Regions from separate parts of the Enterobacter cloacae complex sp. genome, predicted to be linked through region 1. Evidence: predicted binding sites of a transcription regulator. Region 1 holds the regulator's gene; the other holds the start of a gene.
What was found. Region 1 encodes CRP, which controls carbon source genes, mostly activating them, when cyclic AMP is high. Its sites were predicted from a motif close to ATGTGANNNNNNTCACAT; they were not measured.

Region 1 (4,462 bases):
AGCCTCGCCTTCCGCAAGATCTTCGCACAGCTGAATTTACGGGCGGCAGAGGTAGAGGGCGACAGCTTTCACCGCTACACGCGCCCGGAGATGGACATGGCCATCCGCAAGGCGCGGGATCTGGGTAAACACATCAGCTACTTTGGTCCAGAGGCGAATGACTTCGGCCTGCTGGAGCAAACCTTCCGCGAATACGGGCAAAGCGGCACCGGACAGTCCCGCAAGTATCTGCACACCTACGATGAAGCCGTTCCCTGGAACCAGGTACCCGGCACGTTCACGCCTTGGCAGCCGCTGCCGGAACCGACTGACGTGCTGTTTTACGAAGGGTTGCACGGCGGCGTGGTGACGCCTCAGCACGACGTGGCGCGCCACGTGGATTTGCTGGTGGGGGTGGTGCCGATTGTTAACCTTGAGTGGATCCAGAAGCTGACGCGCGACATCAGCGAGCGCGGCCACTCGCGTGAAGCGGTGATGGACTCGGTGGTGCGCTCCATGGAAGACTACATCAACTTCCTGACGCCACAGTTCTCCCGCACCCACATTAACTTCCAGCGCGTGCCCACCGTGGATACCTCTAACCCGTTCGCCGCGAAAAGCATTCCCTCGCTGGACGAAAGCTTTGTGGTGATCCACTTCCGCAACCTGGAAGGCATCGATTACCCCTGGCTGCTGGCGATGCTGCAAGGCTCGTTTATTTCGCACATGAATACGTTAGTGGTGCCGGGCGGAAAAATGGGGCTGGCGATGGAGCTGATCATGACGCCGCTGGTGCAGCGGCTGATGGAAGGGAAGCAGATCGCGTGATTTTTTTGCCCGGTGGCGCTGCGCTTACCGGGCCTACGTTCATGCTTTTGTAGGGCGGGTCAGCGAAGCGCCACCCGCCAAAAAATTAAGCCTCGACCACTTCATACGAATGGGTGATGTTTACCGCTTTCTCCAGCATCAACGCCACGGAGCAGTACTTCTCCGCTGAGAGATCCACCGCGCGTGACACCGCCGCGTCTTTCAGCGCTTTCCCGGTGACAACAAAATGCAGATTGATGTGCGTGAACAGGCGTGGCGCCTCTTCGCGACGTTCTGACGTCAGCTTCACTTCACAATCGGTCACGTCATGACGGCCTTTTTGCAGGATCGACACCACGTCGATCGCGCTGCATCCCCCTGCCGCCATCAGCACCATTTCCATCGGGCTTGGGGCTTTATCACCGGAGTTACCGTCCATCAAAACCTGGTGCCCGGAGGCCGACTCGCCCAGGAACGTTAACCCTTCAACCCATTTCACACGCGCTTGCATATTCACTCACTCCAACGTTGCATTTTTTATGACAGATTACGTGTACGTTACATTTCTCGCAACGGAAGGCGACCTGCGTCATGCTGAAGCGAGACACCAGGAGACACGCGGCGAAAGCTATGCTAAAACACTCTGGATGCTACAGTAATACATTGACGTTACACATGTATGCAGAGGACATCAAACTTTACTGGCTGCGAAACGTTACGACAGCCGACTTCCCAGGGTATGGGTAAGAATTCGATTGCAACCCCAGAGTCCGGATGCATCTTATGACTCTGGTGACAGCTTATAACAGAGGATAACAGCGCATGGTGCTTGGCAAACCGCAAACAGACCCGACTCTCGAATGGTTCTTGTCTCATTGCCACATTCATAAGTACCCATCAAAGAGCACGCTGATTCACCAGGGTGAAAAAGCGGAAACGTTGTATTACATCGTTAAAGGCTCGGTGGCCGTGCTGATCAAAGATGAAGAAGGGAAAGAGATGATCCTTTCTTATCTGAACCAGGGCGATTTTATCGGTGAACTGGGCCTGTTTGAAGAAGGCCAGGAACGTAGCGCCTGGGTTCGTGCTAAAACAGCATGTGAAGTGGCTGAAATTTCTTACAAGAAATTCCGTCAGCTGATTCAGGTCAACCCTGACATCCTGATGCGTCTTTCTTCCCAGATGGCACGCCGTCTGCAAGTGACCTCTGAGAAGGTGGGTAACCTTGCTTTCCTGGACGTAACCGGTCGTATCGCGCAGACGCTGCTGAACCTGGCGAAACAGCCGGACGCCATGACCCACCCTGACGGTATGCAAATTAAAATTACCCGCCAGGAAATCGGTCAGATCGTCGGCTGCTCCCGTGAAACAGTGGGCCGTATCCTGAAGATGCTGGAAGACCAGAACCTGATCTCCGCCCACGGTAAAACCATCGTGGTTTACGGGACCCGTTAATTCCGGTCAGACGGCGTGCCGCCGCAGGGTGGCACGCCGTTTTTGTCTCTACTCCTCATGTGGCGCAGGCTGATCTATCACCCGGAAGTTAACTACGCACTGCGACAAACGCTGGTGTTGTGTCTCCCCGTGGCCGTGGGCCTGCTCCTCGGACATCTTCAGCAGGGGTTGCTGTTTTCTCTCGTGCCCGCCTGCTGCAACATTGCCGGTCTGGACACGCCGCATAAACGCTTTTTCAAACGCCTGATTATTGGCGGCTGCCTGTTTGCCGGCTGTAGCCTTGCCGTGCAGCTTTTACTGGCCCGCGACATACCGCTGCCGCTGATCCTGACCGTGCTGGCGATGACGCTCGGCGTAACCGCCGAAATCAGCTCGCTGCACGCCCGACTGCTTCCCGCGTCGCTGATAGCCGCCATCTTCACCTTAAGCCTTGCGGGCAATATGCCGGTGTGGGAGCCATTGCTGATCTACGCCCTCGGCACGCTGTGGTACGGGCTGTTTAACTGGTTCTGGTTCTGGCTGTGGCGGGAACAGCCGCTGCGTGAATCCCTGAGCCTGCTCTACGTGCAGCTTGCTGAATACTGCGAAGCAAAATACACCCTTCTCACCCAGCATACCGACCCGGAAAAATCCCTGCCGCCGCTGCTGGAGCGGCAGCAAAAAGTGGTGGATCTGATCAGCCAGTGCTACCAGCAGCTGCACATGCTTGCCGCCAATAAAAATCATGAATATAAGCGGCTGCTGCGTACCTTCCAGGTCGGGCTGGATTTGCAGGAGCATATCTCCGTCAGCCTGCATAATCCGGAAGAGGTGCAAAAGCTGGTGGAGCGCAGCCATGCGGAAGCGGTGATCCGCTGGAACGCGCAGACCGTCGCGGCGCGCCTGCGGGTGTTGGCTGATGATATTCTCTATCACCGCTACCCGACGCGCTTTAACATGGATAAACAGCTCGGCGCGCTGGAGAAGATTGCGCGTCAGCACGCGGATAACCCGGTCGGACAATTTGCCGCCTGGCATTTCAGCCGCATCGCCCGCGTGCTGCGCACCCAGCGCCCACTTTATGCCCGCGACCTGATGGCCGATAAGCAAAAACGGCTCCCGCTGCTGCCCGCGCTGAAAAGCTACCTGTCACTGAAGTCTTCCGCCCTGCGCAACGCCGCGCGGATCAGCGTGATGCTGAGCATCGCCAGCCTGATGGGAATGGCCCTGCACCTGCCGAAACCCTACTGGATCTTAATGACCGTGCTGTTTGTTACCCAGAACGGCTATGGCGCCACGCGGGTCCGGATTCTGCATCGTGCGGGCGGCACGATGGCGGGGCTGATTATCGCGGGCGTGACGCTGCACTTTCACGTGCCGGAGGGCTATACCCTGGCCGGTATGTTGGCGATTACCCTGGTGAGTTATCTGATCATCCGCAAAAACTACGGCTGGGCGATGGTGGGCTTTACGGTGACGGCGGTGTATACCCTGCAACTGCTCACGCTTAACGGGGAACAGTTTATTATTGCCCGGCTGGTCGATACGCTGATTGGCTGTCTGATCGCCTTTGGCGGCATGGTCTGGCTGTGGCCGCAGTGGCAGAGCGGGCTGCTGAGGCAGAACGCCCACGACGCGCTGGAGGCCGATCAGCAGGCCATTCGTCTGATCCTGAGCGACGACCCGCAGCCTTCCCCGCTGGCCTACGAGCGCATGAAGGTCAACCAGGCGCACAACGCCCTGTTCAACTCCCTGAACCAGGCCATGCAGGAGCCGGGCTTTAACGCGCACTACCTGGCGGACATGAAGCTGTGGGTGACGCACAGCCAGTTTATCGTCGAGCACATCAACGCCATGACCACGCTGGCGCGCGAGCACACCATGCTGACGCCAGACCTGGCGCAGCGCTATTTGCAGTCGTGTGAAATTGCGTTGCAGCGCTGCCAGCAGCGTCTGGAGTATGACGCGCCGGGCGAGTCGGGAGAGTCAAATATTATGGAAGCGCCGGAAACACTTACCCACGGCCCGATGAGCACCCTGGAGCAGCATTTGCAGCGTGTTCTCGGGCACCTGAACACCATGCACACCATTTCGTCGGTGGCATGGCGTCAGCGTCCGCATCACGGGATTTGGTTAACCCGCAGGTTAAAGCGGACGGCGTATTAGCCTTTTACAATCTTCGCGACCGCCGCGGCAAAGCGGGTTAACCCGTCTTCAATGTCGTTCTCTTCCACCACCAGCG
Region 2 (4,462 bases), 200 kb from region 1:
ATCCGCAGAGAAGCGCATCACCGGCACCAGCGAAAGGCGAGAGCAGATCATTCAGCGGTTGCGGGCGCAGGGAAGCGTGCAGGTTAACGATCTTTCTCTTTTATACGGCGTGTCGACGGTGACGATCCGTAACGATCTGGCCTTTCTGGAAAAGCAGGGGATTGCCGTTCGCGCTTACGGCGGCGCGCTGATTTGCGAAGGCAATATGCCCGGCGTGGAGCCGTCCGTTGAGGACAAAAGTTCCCTTAATACGGCAGTGAAGCGCAGCATCGCGCAGGCGGCGGCTGAGCTGGTGAAGCCGGGCCACCGCATTATTCTGGACTCGGGTACCACGACCTGTGAAATCGCCCGTATGCTGCGCCAGCACACCGACGTTATTGCCATGACCAACGGGATGAACGTGGCGAACGCGCTGCTGGAAGCAGAGGGAGTGGAGCTGCTGATGACCGGTGGACACTTGCGCCGTCAGTCGCAATCTTTCTACGGCGACCAGGCGGAGCAGTCGTTACAGAATTACCATTTTGACCTGCTGTTCCTGGGCGTCGACGCCATCGATCTCGATCGGGGGGTGAGTACCCACAACGAGGATGAAGCCCGCCTGAATCGAAAAATGTGCGAGGTGGCAGAGCGCATTATCGTTGTGACCGACTCCAGCAAGTTTAACCGCTCAAGCCTGCATAAAATCATTGATACCCAGCGGATCGATATGATTATCGTTGATGAAGGTATTCCGGCGGAGAGCCTAGACGGGCTGCGGAAAAGCGGGATTGATGTGGTGCTGGTGTAGGGTTTTGTCCCCTCACCCTGTCCTCTCCCCTGTGGGGAGAGGGCAGAATGAGAGGCCATCACGTCACCGGCGCCGGATTAAACACCGCCAGCTGGTTATGCAGTCCCCATTGATCAGAGAAAGTTTTCTTCCGCCCGCTCGCCACGTCCAGAATGAAGTGGAACAGCTTCCAGCCCACATCCTCAATACTCTCTTCCCCGGTGGCGATGGTGCCCGCGTTGATATCCATTAAGTCATACCAGCGGTTTGCCAGCTCGGTGCGGGTCGCCATTTTGATCACCGGTACCGCCATCAGGCCGTACGGCGTGCCGCGCCCGGTGGTAAAGACCTGTACCGTAATGCCGGACGCCACCTGCTGGGTGCCGCAAACAAAATCACTGGCAGGCGTAGCCGCGTAAATAAGGCCGCGTTTGGTTGGCCGCTGGCCCGGAGAGAGCACTTCCACAATCGCACTCTGGCCAGATTTGGCAATTGACCCGAGGGCTTTTTCCACCACGTTCGCCAGGCCGCCTTTCTTGTTACCCGGAGACGGGTTGGCGCTGCGGTCGGTTTTGCCCATATCAAGATAGTTATCGTACCAGGCCATCTCCTCCAGCAGGCGTTTGCCCACCTCCTCGTTGACGGCGCGCGGCGTAAGCAGGTGGATGGCGTCACGCACTTCGGTGACCTCGGAGAACATCACCGTGGCGCCGCAGCGCACGAACAAATCCGACGCGTAACCCACCGCCGGGTTGGCGGTGACGCCGGAAAACGCATCGCTGCCGCCGCACTGTGTCCCCACTACCAGCTCAGAGGCCGGGCAGGTTTCGCGCTGGCGTTTGTTCAGCGTGTCCAGATGGCGCTCCGCCACCTGAAGAATATCGTCGACCATGGAACGGAATCCGACGTGACGTTCGTCCTGGAGACGAACAATGCTGGCATCGTCTACCGGAATGGCTTTCACATCCTCAGTACCCTGCAACAGGCGTTCAGGCTGCAATTTCTCACAGCCGAGGCCAATCACCATCACCTCGCCGCCAAAGTTTGGGTTGAGGGCGATATTGTGGATTGTGCGGATTGGCACGACCGCCGCGGGCGCGTTGATCGCCACGCCGCAGCCGTACAGGTGGTTAAGCCCCACCACGCCGTCAACGTTGGGGTATTTCGGCAGCAGATCGCGCTCAATAATTTTCACCACGTAATCCACGACGCCCGCCACGCAATGCACGCTGGTAGTGATGCCGAGCAGGTTTTTGGTTCCCACGCTGCCGTCCGCGTTGCGGTAACCTTCGAAGGTATAGCCCTCCAGCGGCGGCAACGGCTCAGGGACGCGGGTCGCCAGCGGCAACGTTTCCAGCGGCGGGGCCGCTGGCAGCTCAACCAGCGACTCTTCAACCCAGCTGCCCTGCGGGATAGGGCGTACCGCATAGCCGATGACTTCGCCGTAACGCACGATTTCGCCGTGCGTGGGGATATCGACCAGCGCGACCTTGTGCCCCTGCGGAACGTGCTCAATCAGCTCCAGCCCGTCCGGGAAGCGGGTACCCGCTTTTAAGCCATTGTCGTTGACAATAATCGCCACGTTGTCGGTATCGTGCACTTTTATATAGAACGCCGTCGGCGACGCCTGTCGAATTTGAATATCGGCCATTGTTTACGCTTCTCCAGCAAAATATCTGATACTAAATATAGCCAGATGGTTAATTGTTTCTTATTGAAGAAATAAAGAATGTCAGGAGAGGAAAGGTGAGAATGTGATCGCGATCGCTCCCGAAACACTAATCGTTGATTCTGTGCATCAGCGCCCACTGCTTTGTGCATATGCTCAAGATAGCGTTCAAATTCCACTCGATAACTGAGCATTGAAACAATGTACTGCCGTCGGGCGGCGATTATACTGAATGACGATTTTATAACGCCAAAATTCAGTCAGAAAATAAATATAACCCTGACGCTGCGTCGGAATAAATAAAAATGATGCTGGCTAAAACTGCGGAATTAAAAAAGGTATAAGCGATGAGTAACGATATCTTCCCGAATAAGTTTAAAGCAGCCCTCGCGGCGCACCAGATCCAGATTGGCTGCTGGTCTGCGCTGGCAAACCCCATCAGCACGGAAGTGCTGGGCCTGGCCGGATTCGACTGGCTGGTGCTGGACGGCGAACATGCGCCAAACGATATCAGCACGTTTATTCCGCAGCTGATGGCGCTGAAAGGCAGCCACAGCGCGCCGGTGGTGCGTGTGCCCACCAACGAGCCGGTTATCATCAAGCGTTTACTGGATATCGGCTTCTACAACTTCCTGATCCCGTTTGTTGAAACGGAAGAAGAAGCGGTGCTGGCCGTAGCGGCGACCCGCTATCCGCCGGAAGGGATCCGCGGCGTGTCCGTTTCGCACCGCGCCAACATGTTTGGCACCGTGCCGGACTATTTCGCCCAGTCCAACAGGAACATCACCATCCTGGTTCAGATCGAGAGCCAGCAGGGTGTCGATAACGTCGACGCCATTGCCGCGACCGAAGGGGTAGACGGTATTTTCGTTGGCCCGAGCGATCTGGCTGCCGCCTTTGGTCATCTGGGCAACGCCAGCCACCCGGACGTTCAGCGCGCCATCCAGCACATTTTTGCCCGTGCCAAAGCCCACGGTAAGCCGTGCGGCATTCTGGCGCCGGTGGAAGCTGACGCCCGCCGCTACCTGGAGTGGGGCGCAACGTTTGTTGCCGTCGGCAGCGACCTCGGCGTATTCCGCGCGGCCACGCAGAGATTAGCAGACGCTTTTAAAAAATAACCATCATTGAGGAAACAGATTATGACGCTGAAAGTGGGTTTTATTGGCCTGGGTATCATGGGCAAACCAATGAGCAAGAACCTCATCAAAGCAGGTTACTCGCTGGTGGTTCTCGACCGTAATTCAGACGCGGTGGCAGAGGTGATTGCGGCCGGCGCGGAAACGGCGGCAACCGCAAAAGCGATCGCCGAGCAGTGCGATGTCATCATCACCATGCTGCCAAACTCTCCGCACGTGAAAGAGGTGGCGCTGGGTGAGAACGGCATTATCGACGGCGCGAAGCCGGGCCTGGTGGTGATCGACATGAGTTCAATCGCACCGCTGGCGAGCCGCGAAATCAGCGAGGCGCTGAAGGCGAAAGGCGTGGATATGCTGGACGCACCGGTCAGCGGCGGCGAGCCCAAAGCCATTGACGGCACCCTGTCGGTGATGGTGGGCGGCGATAAAGCCGTCTTCGACAAATACTACGACCTGATGAAAGCGATGGCTGGCTCCGTGGTGCACACCGGTGACATCGGCGCGGGTAACGTCACCAAGCTGGCAAACCAGGTGATTGTGGCGCTGAACATTGCGGCCATGTCGGAGGCGCTGACGCTGGCCACCAAAGCGGGGGTGAATCCGGATCTGGTCTATCAGGCCATTCGCGGTGGTCTGGCGGGCAGCACCGTGCTGGATGCCAAGGCACCGATGGTGATGGATCGTAACTTTAAGCCGGGTTTTCGTATCGATCTGCACATTAAAGATCTGGCGAATGCGCTGGATACGTCACACGGCGTAGGGGCGCAGCTGCCGCTGACTGCCGCCGTCATGGAGATGATGCAGGCGCTGCGTGCGGACGGTCTTGGCACTGCCGATCACAGCGCGCTCGCGTGCTACTACGAAAAACTGGCGAAGGTCGAAATTACTCGC

Region 2: the regulator CRP is predicted to act here: its motif matches at 2,519-2,536, upstream of garD (galactarate dehydratase).

What each region holds. Positions count from the first base shown of each region.
Region 1 covers NZ_LT991957.1:1,674,865-1,679,326, forward strand. Annotated here, with positions in the region: gene DBR02_RS08550 (phosphoribulokinase) at 1-807, shown strand, start outside; gene DBR02_RS08555 (OsmC family protein) at 893-1,297, opposite strand; gene crp (cAMP-activated global transcriptional regulator CRP) at 1,609-2,241, shown strand; gene DBR02_RS08565 (YccS/YhfK family putative transporter) at 2,299-4,386, shown strand; gene argD (bifunctional acetylornithine/succinyldiaminopimelate transaminase) at 4,383-4,462, opposite strand, start outside.
Region 2 covers NZ_LT991957.1:1,471,539-1,476,000, reverse strand. Annotated here, with positions in the region: gene DBR02_RS07415 (DeoR family transcriptional regulator) at 1-787, shown strand, start outside; gene garD (galactarate dehydratase) at 846-2,417, opposite strand; gene garL (2-dehydro-3-deoxyglucarate aldolase) at 2,783-3,553, shown strand; gene garR (2-hydroxy-3-oxopropionate reductase) at 3,575-4,462, shown strand, end outside.